One region of the Reyranella sp. genome, then DNA from elsewhere that is predicted to be linked to it. Evidence: predicted binding sites of a transcription regulator. Region 1 holds the regulator's gene; each other region holds the start of a gene.
The links. The regulator LexA, encoded in region 1, represses DNA repair genes until DNA is damaged. The targets are predictions, from matches to a motif close to TGTTCNNNNTGTGTTCNG.
Positions count from the first base shown of each region.

Region 1 (5,909 bases):
CTCTCCTCGGTCAGCGTCACGCTGGCGCTCGACGAGGCGCGCAACGCCGTCGACATCGAGGCGACCTGCAAGCTGAAGGGCCGTACCGGCGTCGAGATGGAAGCCCTTACCGCCGCCTCGGTCGCCGCGCTGACCGTCTACGACATGTGCAAGGCGGTCGACCGCGGCATGGTGATCGCCGAGGTGAAACTGCTGCACAAGTCGGGCGGCAAGTCGGGGACATTCGACGCCCGCTCATGACGCTCCACTCGCCCGTACAAGCCCAGTGTCATCCCGAGCGGAGCGAGGGATCTTTGCTCTTGGCTTTAAAGATCCCTCGCTCCGCTCGGGATGACAATTTTGCTTTGATAAGCGTAGGTGCGCCATGCTGAGCGTCAAGGAAGCCCATGCCCGCGTGATCGCGGCCTTCTCCTCCCCCCTGCCCGCCGAGATGGTGTCGATCGCCGACGCGGCCGGCCGCGTGCTGGCGGTCGCGCCGACGGCCCGCCTCACCCAGCCGCCCGCCGCTCTCTCGGCGATGGACGGCTACGCCGTGCGCGGCGAGGACGTGCCGGCCGCGCCGACGACGCTCACCCTGGTCGGTGAAGCGGCCGCCGGCGGGTCGTACGATCACGCGCTGAAGCCCGGCGAAACCGTCCGCATCTTCACCGGCGGCCCGCTGCCGATGGGGGCGGATTCGATCGTCATCCAGGAAGACACCCAGGCCAACGGCGACAGGATCACCATTCTCGAAGCGCCGATCCCCGGCCGGCACGTCCGCAAGGCCGGCCTCGACTTCAGTGCCGGGGAGTCGCCACTGGCGGCCGGCCGCACGCTCACCACGCGCGACGTGGGCCTCGCCGCGGCGATGAACCTGCCGTGGCTCACGGTGCACAGGAAGCCGCGGGTGGCGATCCTCTCGACTGGCGACGAGCTGGTGATGCCGGGCGAGCCGGTCGGCCGCAACCAGATCGTCTCCTCCTCCGGCATCGCCGTGGCGGCCCTGGTGAAAGGCTGGGGCGGCGACCCGACCCTGTTCGACATCGCACGCGACGACGCGGCACTGATCCAGGACCGCATCGCCGCCGGCACGCAGCACGACATCCTGATCACACTCGGCGGCGCCTCGGTCGGCGATCACGATCTGGTGCAGGACGCGCTGATGGCGCAGGGCTTCGCGATGGATTTCTGGAAGATCGCGATGCGCCCCGGCAAACCGCTGATGTTCGCCGCCAGGGACCGCGCCCGCGTGCTCGGCCTGCCGGGCAACCCGGTCTCGACCATGGTCTGTTCGCTGCTGTTCCTGAAACCCGCGATGGAGCGGATGATGGGCCAGGCCGGTGACTTGCCGGCGACCGTCCCGGCGCGCCTCGCGGTCGACGTCAAGGCCAACGACCAACGGCAGGACTACGTCCGCTCCCTGGCGACACGTCAGCCCGACGGCAGCCTGACCGTCGAGCCCCACAAGGTGCAGGACAGCTCGATGCTGTCGGTCCTGGCATGGTGCAACGCCCTGCTCATCCGACCACCGCACGATCCGGCCAAGAAGGCCGGTGACACCGTGCGGATTGTGGATCTTTCTGTTCTCCCCGGTGGCTATTGATCCCCAGTGTTCCTGGGAAAAGTTGACCAATCCCCAGAACTAAACTAGAACATGTGTCGGGTTTCGGGATTTGTTCCGAAATCTGGTAAGCGTTCCGGGGAGAAGACGGTGCTAACCCGCAAACAAAACGAATTGCTCCTGTTCATCAACAAGCGCCTCAACGAGGGCGGCGTTTCGCCGTCGTTCGACGAGATGAAGGAGGCGCTGCGGCTCAAGTCGAAGTCCGGCATCCACCGCCTGATCACCGGGCTGGAGGAGCGCGGCTTCCTGCGCCGCCTGCCGCATCGTGCGCGCGCGCTGCAGGTGTTGAAGCTGCCGGAGGCGGCTGCCATGCCGGCGTCCAACGTCACGCCGCTGCTCGACTCGCGCCGCGGCATGGCCGAGCCACGCGAAGGGTTCGTGCCGCAGATCGTGCGCGGCGAGCGGATGCCGCTGGCCGGCGCCATTCTGGCGGCCAATGAGGCGCAGGCGCTCAGCCTGCCGCTCTACGGCCGGATCGCCGCCGGCACGCCGATCGAGGCGCTGCGCGACAATTCCACCACCGTCGACGTGCCGGTCTCGCTGCTCGGTTCGGGCGCGCACTATTGCCTCGAGGTGCAAGGCGATTCGATGGTCGAGGCCGGCATCCAGAACGGCGACATCGCCATCATCCGCAGCGCCGACTCGGCCGAGTCGGGCGAGATCGTCGTCGCCTTGATCGACGACAGCGAGGCGACGCTCAAGCGCCTGCGCAAGAAGGGCGCCTCGATCGCGCTCGAGCCAGCCAATGCCGCCTACGAAACCCGCATCTTCGGACCCGACCGGGTCAAGATCCAGGGTCGCCTCGCGGGCCTCTATCGCCGTTATCATTAATGCTGGGAGCGCGGCTCTCCAGAGCCGCCATGATCATGAGCGGCTCTGGAGAGCCGCGCTCCCAGCGCACCCGTTGCGCCTCCGCGAGACACGTGTTCAAACGTGTCCATGACCGAATATACGCGTCGTCTCCTTTTGACGGGCGCGGCTGCCGCCCTCGCCGCTCCGGCCATCGCGCGCGCCGACACCTGGCCAAGCCGACCGATCCGCTGCATCGTCGCCTTGCCGCCCGGAGGGGGCACCGACGCCACGGGACGGATTGCCATGCAGTACCTCTCGGAGGCACTTGGGCAGCCCATCGTCATCGAGAACAAGCCGGGTGCCGGCGGGACGATCGGTAGCGACATCGTCGCCAAAGCCGCACCCGACGGCTACACGTTCGGTATCGCGACCTCGAGCAGCCATGCCGCCGCGCCGGTGTTCCGCAAGGACCTGCCCTACGATCCGGTGAAGTCCTTCACAGCGGTCACGATGATCGGCACGACATCCTACATTCTGATCGGGGGACCGGCCGCCGGCGCCAAGGACCTCCCGACCTTCATCGCCAACACCAGGGCACAGCCCGGCAAGGTCGCCTGCGCCTCGCTCGGCCCCTCGACGCTGGGCTATCTGTTGACGCGCCAGTTCGAGCAGATCGCCGGCCTCAAGATGATCGATGCGCCGTACAAGGGCGCGGCCGCGGTCTATCCCGACCTGATGAACGGCACCGTCGCGGTGATGCTCGACAATCCCTCGGGCTCGGCCGGGCTGGTGCGTGAGAACCGCCTGACCGGTTTCGCGGTCACACGACCGTCGGCTGCGGTGCCGAACGTGCCGACCTTCGACAGCCTCGGCGTGAGGAATTTCCAGGACGTGTTCTGGTACTGCATCGTGGCGCCGCCCGGCCTGCCGCCAGAGATCGCCGAGCGCGTCCAGAAGATCCTGGCACAGGCGCTGCTCGCCGATCCCGGCCGCGGCAGGCTGCGCGCGATCGATGTCGAGCCGGTGGTGTCGACGCCGGCCGATTTCGGCGCGACCATGGCGCGCGAGACGAAGCAGTGGCGCGACCTCGCCGATCGCCTCGGCATCAAGCCCGAATAGGAGCCCGATCATGATGGATGGCAGCCCCGCCCTCGCCTTTCGCGTCAACGAGCTGACGCCCGACCCGAGCGTCTCGTTCGATCCGAAGGTTGTGAAGGACTACGTCACCTACGCTCACCGGATCGCCAACCGCGGCCTGGTCAACAGCAGCGTCGGCGGCATGGTGATCCGCGTCGCCCATCCCAACCATTCCGACGGCGTGTGCTACGCAAAGCCCCAGGGCATCAGCCTCGAGGAAGTCGAGGCTGACGACCTCGTCATCACCGACATCCCCTATGGCCGGATCCTGGCCGGCGAACGCGCGACCACCGTCGGCCACCAGATGAACCGCGAGATCCTGCGCCTGCGGCCGGACGTCAACGCGGTGATCCATCTCCACCACGACGAGATGATCGCCTTCATGGCGGCGGGCTATGAAAAGATCAACTCGTACAGCCTGACCTACGGCTACCTGATGCAGAAGCCCGCACACTACCTGCCGGCCAGCATCAACGTCGAAGAGGATGTCGGACCGATCAAGGAGTTCATCCAGGACACCAACTGCATCATCATGAAGCGCCACGGCTTCACGGTGCTCGGCCGCACCGTGTCGGAGGCCTATCACCGCACCTGCGTGCTGGTGAGCGAGATCAAGCGCAACATCATCGTCGAGATGCTGTGCGCGGCCAACGGCAGGACGCCGGAAACCGTCACCGACGAGGAGATGGCTTACATGGCCACTCACGGCGATTCGGTGATGTATCCGAAGGTAATCAAGGCGAAGGGATAAGGTCTGTCATCCCGAGCACAGCGAGGGATCCTTCTGGAGCGGGTAAGGATCCCTCGCTGCGCTCGGGATGACAGTTTCCTACTTCATCGTGATCGGCGAGAAGTCCTGGAACCAGTTCTGGGCCTGGATGAAGCCGTTCACCTTGGTCGACATGGCACGCGGCGCGACGTCGTGCGTCACGAACAGGAAGAGCGCCTCGTCGACGATCTTCTCGTGGATCTTCTGCAGCACCTTGTCCTGCTCGGCCGCGTCGAAGGTGGTGCGCGCCTGCTCGATCAGCGCGTCCATCGCCGGTTCCTGGTAGTAGCCCCAGTTGGTGCCGTTCGGCGCCACGAGCTTGGAATCGATGTGACGCACGAAGGCGGTGAACGGATCCTGGATGAAATAGGAGAAGTTGATCCCATTGGCACCCTTTGCGAGGTCCGACTTCGCACCGGCGCGCCATAGGTTGATCATCGTGTTCCACTCGACGACGTCGAAATCGACCTTGATGCCGACATCGGCGAGGTTCTGCTGGATGTACTCGTTCATCGCCAGCGGCTGCATCTGGCCCGAGCCCGAGGCCGAGATCAGGATCCGGACCTTGGCCGGATTGCTCTTGCTGAAGCCCGCCTCCGCCAGCAGCTTCTTCGCCGCCTCCGGATCGAACTTCACGTCGAACGACGGCTTGCCGAACCACTGGCTGCCCGGCACGACGAAACCCTTGGCCGGGATCATCAACCCACCGAGCATGACCTTGAGGCCGGCGCGATCGACCGCGAGGTTGGCCGCCTTGCGCACGCGAATGTCCTTCCACGGCGAGCCGTCGACCATGCTGAGGTGCCAGGTCCAATTGTGCGGATAGGCGTTGGAGACGATCTTGAAGCCGGCCTTCTCGAGGCTGGGCACGGCGTCGGGCGACGGCGCCTCGATCCAGTCGACCTGCCCGCCGCGCAGTGCGGCCGTGCGGGTGGTGGCTTCCGGCAGCGGCAGCAGCACGAGCTTGTCGAGCTTCGGCACCCGCTTGGGATCCCAATATTCCTTGAACGGCACCAGCTCGGCGCGAGTCTGGGGCACGAAGGAAGCGACCTTCCACGGCCCGGTGCCGGACGGCGTCTGGGCGAACTTGTTCCAATCCTTGCCGACCTTCTCCCACTGCGCCGGGCTCGAGATCATGACCCAGCCGATCTGGTATGGCAGGAACGCATCGGGCCCGTTGGTGCGGACCTCCAGCGTGTAGTCGTCGATCACCTTGTAGGACTTCACCGCCGGGATGCGCGAGCGGCCCTGCGCGGCCTGCTTGGGATCGAACTGCGGTGCCTTGTCGTTCAGGAGCTTCTCGAGGTTCCAGACCACGGCGTCGGCTTTGAAGTCACTGCCGTCATGGAACTTCACGCCCTGGCGCAGGGTGAAGACCCAGCGCGTCTTGTCGCTGTCGTCGATCTTCCAGGCGGTCGCGAGGCCGGGCGTCAGCACCGACGGCTTGTCGGCCGACGACAGGTCCCAGTTGATCAGACCGTCATAGACCGTGTAGCCCATGAAGCGCATGCCCTCGCCGCCCTGATCGGTCTGGCCGGTGGTGAGCGGGATGTCGGCGGCCGTCATGCCGATCCTGAGCGTACCTTGGGCAAGGGCAGACGCACTGCC
Region 1 is NZ_OZ257242.1:5,050,977-5,056,885, reverse strand. It holds gene moaC (cyclic pyranopterin monophosphate synthase MoaC) at 1-240, shown strand, start outside; gene ACQY8M_RS24615 (molybdopterin molybdotransferase MoeA) at 365-1,582, shown strand; gene lexA (transcriptional repressor LexA) at 1,691-2,434, shown strand; gene ACQY8M_RS24605 (Bug family tripartite tricarboxylate transporter substrate binding protein) at 2,543-3,514, shown strand; gene ACQY8M_RS24600 (class II aldolase/adducin family protein) at 3,525-4,283, shown strand; gene ACQY8M_RS24595 (ABC transporter substrate-binding protein) at 4,362-5,909, opposite strand, start outside.

Region 2 (5,909 bases), 1.8 Mb from region 1:
TCGATCGTGCCATCCTCGCCCAGCGGATTGGCCGTGATCGGCGCCGTCTCGGGCAGCATGTCCTGCGCGCCGGTCCAGGTCTCGACCTCGGGTGCCGACAGGATCATCAGCTCGACGCCGAAGCCGGGATCGAGCTCGCCGAGCTTCTGCTCGAACAGCTTCATCAGCTTCGGGTTGTCGCGGTTGGGCCGGCTGGTGCCGATGGCGGTACGGTCGACCGAGCCGTCGACCCTGTAGAGCGCGATCTCGAGCTTGCGGGCGCCGACGCTCGCCTGCTCGAACTGCTGGCAGAGCGCGGCGAGCAAGCGGCTGGTCACGGCGGCGATGTCCTCGGGCCGGCCGATCGGCTCGGCGAAGGAAAGCCGCGTGCGGAAGGCGGGTGGCGGCCGGCGCGGCTCGATCGCCTCGTCGACCTTGCCGAGCGCCTGGTCGAGGCGGGTGAGCGGCTGGTCGCCGAAGCGGCGCGACAGCGGCGCGCGCGGCAGCGGGTAGAGATCGCCGATGCGGCGCAGGCCGAGCTTCAGGAAGGTCTCGAGGATCGGCTTGTCGAGTCGCAATCCGTCGACCGGCAGCGCGGCGAGTGCATCGCGCTGGCCGTTGACCGGACAGAACAGGGCGGCCTGCGTCTCGGCGAAGCGGGCCAGCGCCCAGGCCGCACCCGCCGTGTCGGCCATCGCGGCGCGGCAGGCGAAGTCGTGCCGGCTCAGGCGCTGGACCAGATCGGCCAGCAGCGCGCGCTCGCCCGCCTCGCCGGAACCGAAGAGATGGCCACAGCCGGTGACGTCGAGCAGTAGGCCCGCGTCGCCGCCGAAGCCGCCGGTGGCGCAGGCCTCGGCACTTTCCTCGGCCATGGCGTCGCCCAGCGGATCGATCGCGACCCACGGCGTATAGCGGTCGCACCAGTTGGCAAGCGTCTCGATCAGGTGGCGGTCGGCCAGCGGCTCGATCGGCAGGGTGACGAGGTCGGGCACGAGGGTCCGTGAATCGGCCAGCCGCATGTACGGGCGCAGGCCGGCGGCGCGGGCATGCGGGTTGACCGCCGCGAGCCGCGGGCAACTGTCGCGCCAGACGACGGTGGCGGCAGCCCTAGCCGACCAGTCTTTCGCGTTGAGGCGCGCCAGCCGATCGGTCGAGAGCTTGGGGAACCACAGAGAGACAACGCGCTTCATCGTTCCACTCCAGGAGCCAGGATGGCATCTCTTCGACCGAGGGCTTGCCGAAACGGTTGCGCCGCAGCTCGACCCGCCATCGCGGACGGTCGAACTCGGGCGAAGGTATCGAGGCCACCCGCCAGCGTGTCGCGCAAACGCTTTGCGGCGGTGCCGGCTGGGCGCGCAGCAGCAGCACGGGCACGCCGTTCTTCTCCGCCGCGAGCGACAGGCGGCGGCCGGCGGTGGGGTCGGCGGCGCGGGTCTCCCCGACGACGGCGGCGATGCCGGGCGTGCGCAGCCCTTCTTCCATCGCCCAGAACAGATCCTCGTCGCGCCGCGCCGTGACCATCAGCAGCCGGGCCGGATCGACCCAGGCGGCCAGCGCCGGCGCATAGGGCGGTGCGTCGGCGGCACCCGAGGGCTGGCGGCACCACAGCAGGGTGCCGGGGCCCAGCCGGCCGATCAGGAAGGCGGCGAAGGCCAGCGCCGCGCCGTCATGAGCGGCGACGCGGCCGGAGGGCGACGGACCCGCTTCGATCTCATGCAAGGCGCCGGTCAGCAGGCCGCCGTCGGGCAGCAGCCGGTCGATCTCCGGCACGCCCAGCGGGGCAGCCGCGCGGCCGGCGTGCTGGGTGCTGTGGGCGCGCTCCAGCCGGCGCACCTGCTCGCGCAAGGTGGGCGGGACGGGACTCCCGCGGTCGTTGGCGACGGGGGAAGCAAAAGCATGCGGGGAAATGACGGGCATCGCCCCCTCGATCCGGTGTCAGGGTTGGGGATAACAAATGTTCTGTGTTTGTTCTATTCCCTTGGATAAGGAGAGTCAATCGAGGGGGTAGGAGGTGCTAGAGTGACTTTTTCAGCCTATCTTTCTGCAATGTCCGACTGGCGTTCCCGCATCACTGTTGAACCCGGCAAGCTCGGCGGAAAGCCTTGTGTGCGGGGCATGCGCATATCTGTAGCCGATGTGCTCGAATATCTGGCTGCCGACATGAGCATTGACGAGGTCCTTGCCGACTTCCCTTATTTGGAACGCGAAGACATTCTGGCGTGTCTCGCCTATGCAGCCGAGCGTGAGCGGGAACGCGGCTCGACTCCCCAGCCTGCGTGAAGCTGCTCTTCGACGAAAATCTGAGCCTCGGTCTGGGGCAGTCGGACGACGCTACGATTTCCACCTTTGCCCGCGACCATGACTACATGGTTGGACAAAGGACGCTGACTTCCGCGCCCTTTGCCTGACGTTTGGAAAACATGCCCCACGTGAAGCTTGGATCAGATCCGGGAACAGTTCGACGAATTGCGCAGCGGCACGATGCTTGCGACTGTACTGCGTCAGCTAATCGTCAGGTCGTGAGGAACGTCCGATGTCGCTTCGCTTTTCCGCTGCCGCCCTGATCGCCGCCACCGTTGCCTTGCTGGCCGGCCCAGCCTTGGCGCGCTGCTCGAAGAACCTGGTCGAACGGCTGGGGCCCGGCACGCACGTCGCCTCGCTCGACGGGGCGCAGCTCGCCTCAGGCAACGGCGAGCCCTCGCCCAATCGCGCGGTCATCACCTTCGTCGGCCATGCCAGCTACCAGATCGACACGCCGGAAGGGGTGCGGGCGATCACCGACTACAACGGCGTCAACGGCTTCGGCCGCCACCCCGACATCGTCACGATGAACAACGCGCACAGCACGCATTTCACCGACGAGCCGGAGGACGGCATCACCTTCGTCCTGAAAGGTTGGCCCGAGCCCGGCCAGACCGAAGCCAAGCACGATGTCCGGCTCAAGGACATGCGGGTGTGGAACGTGCCGACCAACGCGCGCGACTGGGGCGGCAGCACGGCGCGCATCAACGGCAACTCGATCTTCATCTACTCGGTCGGCGACCTCTGCATCGCCCATCTCGGCCACCTGCATCATCGCCTGACCAGGGAGCATCTCGAGGAGATCGGCCGTATCGATGTGCTGATGGTGCCGATCGACGGCTCCTTCACCATGGGCGTGCCGTTCATGGCCGATGTCATCAAGTCGATCGACCCGAAGATCGTGCTGCCGATGCACTACTGGGGCAAGTACCAGCTCGACCGCTTCGTGGGCCTGATGGCACCGCTCGATGCCGACTTCGTGTGGCCGGACAAGCGCAGCATCGAGGTCGTGAAGGAGGAGCTGCCCGAGAAGCTGACGGTGATCGCCGTCGCCGGCGAGGGCGGCGGCTGACGCCCCGATCTACAGCTCGCTCGAGACGAACTGGGTGAATTCGGCGGTCCTTGGCTTCGCGAACAGCTCGGCGGTCGGGCCGCTCTCCCACACCTTGCCCTTGTGCATGAAGACCACGAGGTCGGCGACGCGGCGTGCGAAGCCCATCTCGTGCGTGACGGTGATCATGGTCATGCCGCGCCGCGCGAGATCCTCCATCACCGCCAGCACCTCGGAGGTGAGCTCGGGATCGAGCGCGGAGGTCACCTCGTCGAACAGCATGACCTGTGGCGACAGCGCCAGCGAGCGGGCGATCGCGACCCTCTGTTGCTGGCCGCCGGAGAGCTGCTCGGGATAGGCGGTGCGCTTGTCGGTCAGCCCGACCATCGCAAGCACCTCGGCCGCCTTGGCGAGGGCGGCGTCGCGCGACTGCTTCTTTACCAGGATGAGCGCGAGCGTGATGTTCCGCTCGACGGTGAGGTGCGGAAAGAGATTGTAGCTCTGGAACACCATGCCGACGTCGCGTCGGAGCTGGGCGCGCGCGGCGCTGCCCGGACGGCCGACCGCATGGCCGCACACCGTGATCGCGCCGCCCTGAGTCGTCTCCAGGCCGGCGATGCAGCGCAGCAGGGTGCTTTTGCCCGAGCCGCTCCGGCCGACGATGGCCACGACCTGCCCGCGGGCTATATCGAAGCTCACGCCGTCGAGCACGCGCAGCGGGCCGAATTCCTTCACGACATCCTTGATCTGGACGATCGCTTCTCCCGGCGCTTCCTTCGGCACCTCGCGTATCCCTTCAGCGGCCGGCATTGGCTTTCCTCTCGAGCGCGCGTGCCGCGAGCGACAGCGGGTAGCACATCGCGAAATAGATCGCGGCGACAACGGTGAAGATCGTGAACGGCTCGAAGGTCGAGTTGTTGACGATCTGGCCCGCGCGCGCCAGCTCGACGAAGCCGATCACCGAGGCGAGCGACGTGTTCTTCACGATCTGTACCATGAACCCCACCGTGGGCGGGATGGCGAGCTTCACCGACTGCGGCAGGATCACGTAGGCATACTGCTGGAAGCGATTGAGTCCGAGGCAGTCCGATGCTTCCCACTGGGTGCGCGGCACTGCCTCGATGCAGCCGCGCCAGATCTCGCCGAGGAAGGCCGCGGCGTAGAGCGTGAGAGACAGGCCGGCGGCGACGATCGGCACCAGCTTGTAGCCCATGATGCCGAGCCCGAAATACGACAGGAACAGCACGATCAGAAGCGGCGTGCCCTGGATGATCTGGATGTAACCGCTGGCAAGGGCGCGCAGCACTCCGATCTTGGACACGCGCAGCAGAGCAAGTCCGAGGCCGACCACCGAGCCGCCGACGAAGGCAATCAGCGACAGCAGCAGGGTCCACCGTGCGGCCTCGAGCAGGTAGAGGAAGTGGTTGGCGTTGAGCTGGATCACAGCGCAGTACCAAGCTTGCGCTTGCGCGCGAACAGCACCAGCCCGATCAGCCAGAAGGCGAAGCGGTAGAGCACCGACAAAGCGAGATAGACGACGGCCACGATGATGTAGACCTCGAAGCTCCGATAGGTGTCGGACTGCACGAGGTTGGCGGTGGCGGTCAGCTCCTCGGTCGAGATCTGCGAGGTGATCGACGAGGCGAGCATCAGCAGCACGAACTGGCTCGACAGCGCGGGGTAGACGCGCTCCATCGCCGGCAGCAGCACGACGTGGACGATGGTCTGCAGCCGCGTCAGGCCGAGGCAGTCGGCTGCCTCGAGCTGGGTGCGCTGGATCGACTGGATGCCGGCCCGCATGATCTCCGTCGTGTAGGCGCCCATGTTCACGACCAGCGCGATCACGGCCGAGACCTCGGCGGAGAGCTTCAGGCCGAGGCTCGACAGGCCGAAATAGACGATGAAGATCTGGACCAGCAGCGGCGTGTTGCGGATCAGCTCGACATAGAAGCTTACGGGAGCCCTGACCCAGCGGTTGCCGTAGACGCGCAGCAACGCGCACACCGTGCCGACCGCGAGCCCGAGCGCGATCGACACCACGGTGAGCTGGACGGTGAGCCAGGCGCCCGCGACGAAGTCCGGCCATCTCTCGGCCAGGAACGAGAAATCGAACTTGTAGCTCATGCCGGGAGCGCGGGTCTCATAGGCGCTACCTTCGGTTGGCAGACCAACATGACCTCATCCTGAGGAGCGCAGCGCAGCGAAGCGTCTCGAAGGATGGCAACCCGAAGGACAGAGCCGCCCAGATCATGAGACGCATCGGCGCCGCGCCTGTTGCCACCCTTCGAGACGCTCCGCTGCGCTGCGCTCCTCAGGGTGAGGCAAGTAGGTGGTGAGATCATCTTTGAGTCGCCAAGGCGATTTGTTCACAAGCTCTCAGGGTGAGGTGGCGATTGTAGCCAAAGCAGGCGCCTATGGGCGCGGGTCTCCAGACCCGCTCAGGTTCATGAGCGGGTCCGGAGACCCGCGCTCCCAGCGAAGAAATCATCCGCCGACCTTGAGCAGCTGGTCGACCGGGATGTCGACGCCGTGCCACTTCTTGTAGATCGCGCCGAGCTTGCCGTTCTGCAGGTTGGTT
Region 2 is NZ_OZ257242.1:6,888,124-6,894,032, reverse strand. It holds gene ACQY8M_RS33600 (Y-family DNA polymerase) at 1-1,169, opposite strand, end outside; gene ACQY8M_RS33595 (ImuA family protein) at 1,087-1,896, opposite strand; gene ACQY8M_RS33590 (DUF433 domain-containing protein) at 1,999-2,259, shown strand; gene ACQY8M_RS33585 (MBL fold metallo-hydrolase) at 2,513-3,352, shown strand; gene ACQY8M_RS33580 (amino acid ABC transporter ATP-binding protein) at 3,362-4,141, opposite strand; gene ACQY8M_RS33575 (amino acid ABC transporter permease) at 4,128-4,772, opposite strand; gene ACQY8M_RS33570 (amino acid ABC transporter permease) at 4,772-5,455, opposite strand; gene ACQY8M_RS33565 (transporter substrate-binding domain-containing protein) at 5,816-5,909, opposite strand, start outside.
Region 2: ACQY8M_RS33595 (ImuA family protein) is a predicted target of LexA. The motif match lies at 1,935-1,952, and genes of this name have one in related genera.

Region 3 (5,909 bases), 1.4 Mb from region 1:
CCCAGAGCGCGAACCCGACGGCGGCAAGACCGGCGATGCCCACTCCAACCAGCACGTTGCTCCTGCGCGGACGGGCGGCCGCGGAAACAGCTCTTTGCGTTTCTTCGACCGGCCTCTCCTCAGGCAGCGCCGCGATATCCGACGCCGACAGGCCGAAGACACCGATCGTCCGCGCAATGTTCTTGACCGCATGTTCGCCGAGATCGGCAAACGACAGCGAAAGTTTGTCGCGGACCTGATCATTCGCGGCGCGCGAAATGCAGACCCCTCCGGGCTCGCAAAGCCCTTCCAGGCGCGCCGCAACATTAACGCCGTCGCCAAAGATATCGCCGTCATCGATGATGATGTCGCCGATGTTGATGCCGATGCGGAAGACGATTCGCTTCTCCTCCGCGACATCCTGGTTGCGGGAGAACATGCCTCGCTGGATCGCAACCGCGCACGCGATTGCGTCGACGACGCTGGCGAATTCCAGGAGCAATCCATCTCCGGTCGTTTTGACAAGCCGCCCGTGATGCCTGGCAACAACCGAATCGACTAGCACGGCGCGATGAGCCTTGAGGGCCGACAAAGTTCCTACCTCGTCGATGCCCATCATTCGACTGTAGCCGACGACATCCAGGGCAAGGATCGCCGCAAGGCGGCGTTCGACGGAGGCTGGCGGTGGCATCAAGGCGGCTCCCAAACCCGATCACCTCGCATTCTACCCGACCGTCTGCAACCTGACGACGTGCGAATCACCACTGATCGCGCAAACGAGCCCCAACATCAATGCGGACTTGTTTCGCAGCGAGTTGCTGCCGCGTCAGCGTGCTTGGTGGTGGCCACGTTGCGCACTCGAAGTGCTGCAGCAGGGCTTTCGGGAGGAAACGCGTTCGCGATGCATAAACGTGACGATCGCCCTGCGCGTTCTGACCGTGAGTGAAGAAGCGCTGCGGCATGACGAGTGACAGATTGTCCTTCGCCCGCGTCATGGCGACGTAAAGCAACCGCCGCTCCTCTTCGATATCGGCGGTTGTGCCGGTGCCGAGGTCGGACGGTATGCAACCATCGACCACGTTAAGCACGAAGACCGCCTTCCACTCCTGACCCTTGGCGGAATGGATAGTCGAGAGGCATAGGTAATCCTCGTCGAGAAGCGGGACGCCCGCCTGGTCGCTCGTGGCGTCGGGCGGATCCAAGGTCAGCTCGGTGAGGAAATGCTCGCGCGAGGTATAGCCGGCGGCGATCTGCTCGAGCTGCAGCAGGTCAGCCAGACGCGCAGCGGCGTCTTCGTGAATCCGATCGAGATGTGGTTCGTACCAGCGTCGAGCTTGCTCAATTTCAGCCGGCCAGCCCGCCTTGCTGCCCGTGAGCTGGTGAAGGACTTGGACGAAGCTGGCCCAATCCCCGCCGGTCCGCGGCGGGGCAGCAATGGTAGCCAGGGCAAAGAGTGGATCTGGCCCTTCGGCCATCTGATCGAGAGCGTGCTGAGCAGATAGTGGCCCGACGCCCGGAATGAGGAGCATGAGACGGAAGCCGGCGACCTTGTCCCGCGGGTTCTGCGCGAACCGCAGCAAGGCGAGCAGGTCCTTGACGTGCGCGCTGTCGAGGAACTTGAGACCACCGAACTTGACGAAAGGAACATTGCGGCGCGTCAACTCGACTTCCAGATGGCCGCTATGGCTGGACGTTCGAAACAGAACCGATTGCTCTTTCAAGACGGTGCCGCTCTCGCGGTTTTCCAGCACGCGGTCGACGATATAGCGGGCCTGGTCTCCCTCATCGCGGACACTCACCAACATCGGCCGCTCGGCTGACTGACGTTCGGTCCAGAGATTCTTGGTGAAGCGCTCAGAGGCGAGACCAATGACCCCGTTCGCTGCGGCCAGGATTGGCTGTGTCGAGCGATAATTCCGGTCGAGCGTGACGATATCGGCGGCTGGACTGAAGCTCGCCGGGAAATCGAGGATGTTGCGAACGGTAGCGGCCCGGAAGGAGTAGATGGCCTGAGCATCATCGCCGACAACAGTGAGACCTCTCCCGTCGGGCTTGAGCGCCTGCAAGATCGACGACTGAAGGCGATTGGTGTCCTGATACTCATCGACCATCACATGGTCGAACTTGGCGCCGATGTCGCCGGCCAGGAGGGGGTCAGTCATCGTCTGCGCCCAGAAGAGCAATAGGTCATCGTAGTCTAGGACGTTTTGGGCCTGCTTGGCCTCGACATAAGCCCTGAACAAGGCCCGCAGCTGCTCCTGCCACGCGGCGCACCAGGGAAAGTTACCCCGGAGCACGACATCCAGCGGTTGCTCCGCATTGACGGCGCGCGAGTAGATTTGAAGGCACGTGCTTTTGGTCGGGAACCGGCTCTCCGTCTTGGAGAAGCCAAGTTGATGCCGGACGAGGTTCATGAGGTCAGCGGCATCTTCGCGGTCGTGGATCGTGAAGGCAGGGCTAATCCCAATCTGTTCGGCGTATTCGCGCAGGATCCGTGCCCCGATTCCATGGAACGTGCCGGCCCAGGTGAGCGCATCTCCCATCGCGCCCACATGCGCGCCAGGAACAATCCGGCTGATCCGCTCGATGCGACGCGCCATCTCCGTCGCCGCCCGGCGGGAGAAGGTCATCAACAGGATACGGCGTGGGTCTGCGCCATTGGTGATGAGGTGCGCAACGCGATGGGCCAGCGTGTTGGTCTTGCCCGATCCCGCGCCGGCGATGACAAGAAGCGCGGGAGCTGGAACGCACTCATTGTCTTGAACGCCATGCTCCACAGCTCGCCGCTGTTCGCGATTGAGCTTGTCGAGATACGCTGCGGTCATGGACGGCAACGGGTGCTTAAAGGGCAGCAACGAATAGAAGTATTCGGCGATCTTGTTTCGTGCGAGCGCTCATAGCCGACGGTACGTCGCGCCGAAATGCGCAGCGTGCGCCAATCCGGCGCCGACATTGCGAGAAAGATTGCACATAGTCCCCGTATAGGAACAAAATCAGAACAGGTCGAGTCGCTTTTTCTTGCGCTCGGCGCCGTTAAAGCGGTCGGAAAGCCGATCGAAAAGCGTGACTCGCGTCGCGGCAAATACGACCGCGCAGCATCTACGATCCCCATGAACACGTCGACACGCTCAACGTGAAGGCGCGGGTCAACAAGTTCGACGCTCATTGACTCGGTCGATCGACCGAATTATTCTCGAGATATTCGGTCGATCGACCGACAATGCGCTATAGCCACGGAGGATGACATGGGCGGTATCGCTTCAGTCCTGTACGGCGTCGCGGTTTACGGGCTTTTCCTCGGCACTTTCCTCTACGCCATCGCCTTCGTCGGCAATCTGCCGGCACCCAAGACGATCGATAGCGGGGAAGTTGGACCGCTGACGCTGGCGCTGGCGATCGACACGGTCCTGCTCGGCCTGTTCGCCGTCCAGCACAGCGTCATGGCGCGACCCGGCTTCAAGCGCTGGTGGACCCGCCGGGTGCCCGAGCCTGTGGAACGCACGACCTTCGTGCTGTTCGCGAGCCTCGCCTTGCTGCTGCTCTACTGGCAATGGCGGCCGATGCCCGGGCCGGTGTGGACGGTCACCAACCCGATCGGTGCATTCGCGCTGCAGGCGATCTTCTGGCTCGGCTGGGCGCTGGTACTGCTCAGCACCTTCATGATCAATCACTTCGAGCTGTTCGGCCTGCGCCAGGTCTACTGCCGGCTACGCGGCAACTCGCTGCCGCCGGCTGGGTTCAGGACGCCTTTCCTCTACAAGCGGGTGCGCCATCCGATCTATCTCGGCTTCCTGCTGGCATTCTGGGCGACGCCGGCGATGACGATGGGCCATCTGCTGTTCGCAGTGGCGACCACCGGCTATATCCTGATCGGCATCCAGCTCGAGGAGCGCGACCTGATCGCCGCCTTTGGCGACCGCTACCGCCGCTATCGCGAGCAGGTCTCGATGCTGATCCCGCTGCCGCGGCGACGCGTCCAGCCGGATGAGGGCACGCCGGCCAAGCTCGACCGGCTCTGACACGACAGCGGGGTGTGGTGATGCGTCAGGCGGCGGCGAGGAAGATGGAGACCGGCACGTCGCTGCTCGAGGCGGCCAAGAAGGTGCTGCACCAGAAGGGCTACTCAGGCCTGTCGACGCGCGACGTCGCGGCGGCGGCCGGCGTCCCGCTCAGCCAGATCCATTATCACTTCGGCTCCAAGCAGGGTCTCGTGCTCGCGCTATTCGACTACCTCAACAACGAGCTGCTCGATCGCCAGACCGCGTTGTTCGGCGATCCGGTACTCACGCTCTCGGAGCAATGGGATCGCGCTTGCGGCTATCTCGACGACGACATCGACTCGGGCTACGTGCGCGTCCTGCAGGAGCTGATCGCGGCGAGCTGGGTAGACAAGGCGGTCGCCAAGATCGTGCGCGCCGGCATCATGGGCTGGGTCGAACTGATCGTGGGGCTGGCGCGCAAGGCCGAGAAGGAGCTCGGCGGCCTCGGCCCCTTCACGGCGGAGGAGATCGGCGCACTGGTGGCCAACGCCTTCATTGGCGCGGAGAGCCTCCATCTGCTGGGCTTCGAGAAGCAGGGCTCTCCCGTGCGGCAGGCTCTGCGACGGGTCGGCGACCTGATCCGTGCGCTCGAGGCGCGGCCGCGCGGGAGGTGAGGCGATGCGCGCGAAGCTGCCCGATCAGACCGGCTTCGTTGAGCGCGACCGCGTGCGGCTCCATTATGACGTCTTCGGTTCGGGGCCACAGGCCATGCTGTTCATCCCACCGTGGAGCATCGTTCATTCGAGGGTTTACAAGGCGCAGCTGCCCTACTTCAGCGAGCGCTTCCGCTGCATCGCATACGATGGGCGTGGCAACGGCATGTCTGACCGGCCCGAATGCATCGAGGCCTATTCGCTCGAGAACTCCGTCGCCGACGCACTCGCCGTCATGGACGCAACCGGCACAAGCCAGGCGATCCTGGTTGGCCTGTCCCTTGGAGGCCTGATCGCCTGCGTGCTCGCGGCTCATCACTCCGACCGAGTGAAGGCTGCCATCATCGCGGGTACGGCGGCGCTCATTGGGCCTGCACATTCCTACATGTTGCCGCAGCATTTCCAGGCACGGCAGCAGCAGTTTGAGGGCTGGAACAAGTACAATCGCGCGCACTGGCTGGCAGACTATCCCGACTTTGCCGAGCACTTCGTCCGCAGCATTTTCTCCGAACCGCATTCGACCAAACAGATCGAGGACGGGATTGGCTGGGCCAACGAGACCAACGGTTCTGTGCTGGTGAAGACCGTCGAGGCACGTTCGATCGCACCGTCGTTCGACGTGAGCGAAGCGATGTACCGCAAGATCTCGTGTCCGCTGCTCGCCATCCACGGCGACAACGATCAGATCCAGCCGCATGCGCGTGGCAAGCTGGTGGCCGAGCTGAGCGGCGGCGACCTCGTCACCATCGAAGGCGGCGGCCACAATCCGCTCGGCCGTTACCCGGCCAGGTGCAACGCCCTGATCAACGACTTCCTTGATCGGCGCCTTGCGATCCCCGCGCCAGGCCGGAGGACGAGCCGTGGGCCCGCGCGCAAGAAGGCGCTCTATCTCTCGTCACCCATCGGCCTGGGCCATGGCCGACGCGACATCGCCGTCGCCCGCGAACTGCGCAAGCTTCATCCCGGCCTGCAAGTCGACTGGCTGGCGCAGGACCCGGTGACGCGGCTGCTGGAAACGGCTGGCGAGAGAGTCCATCCACTCAGTGCCCGACTTGCCAGCGAGTCGCGACACATCGAGGAGGAGGCCGGCGAGCACGATCTCCATGCGTTCCAGGCGATCCGGCGCATGGACGAGCTGCTGATCGCCAACTTCATGCACTTTCAGGATGCCGTTGATGCGGCGAACTACGATCTCGTGATCGCCGACGAAGCCTGGGACGTCGATCATTATTGGCAC
Region 3 is NZ_OZ257242.1:3,673,752-3,679,660, reverse strand. It holds gene ACQY8M_RS18020 (adenylate/guanylate cyclase domain-containing protein) at 1-670, opposite strand, end outside; gene ACQY8M_RS18015 (ATP-dependent helicase) at 738-2,804, opposite strand; gene mddA (methanethiol S-methyltransferase) at 3,225-3,998, shown strand; gene ACQY8M_RS18005 (TetR/AcrR family transcriptional regulator) at 4,019-4,633, shown strand; gene ACQY8M_RS18000 (alpha/beta fold hydrolase) at 4,638-5,909, shown strand, end outside.
Region 3: ACQY8M_RS18015 (ATP-dependent helicase) is a predicted target of LexA. The motif match lies at 2,963-2,980, and genes of this name have one in related genera.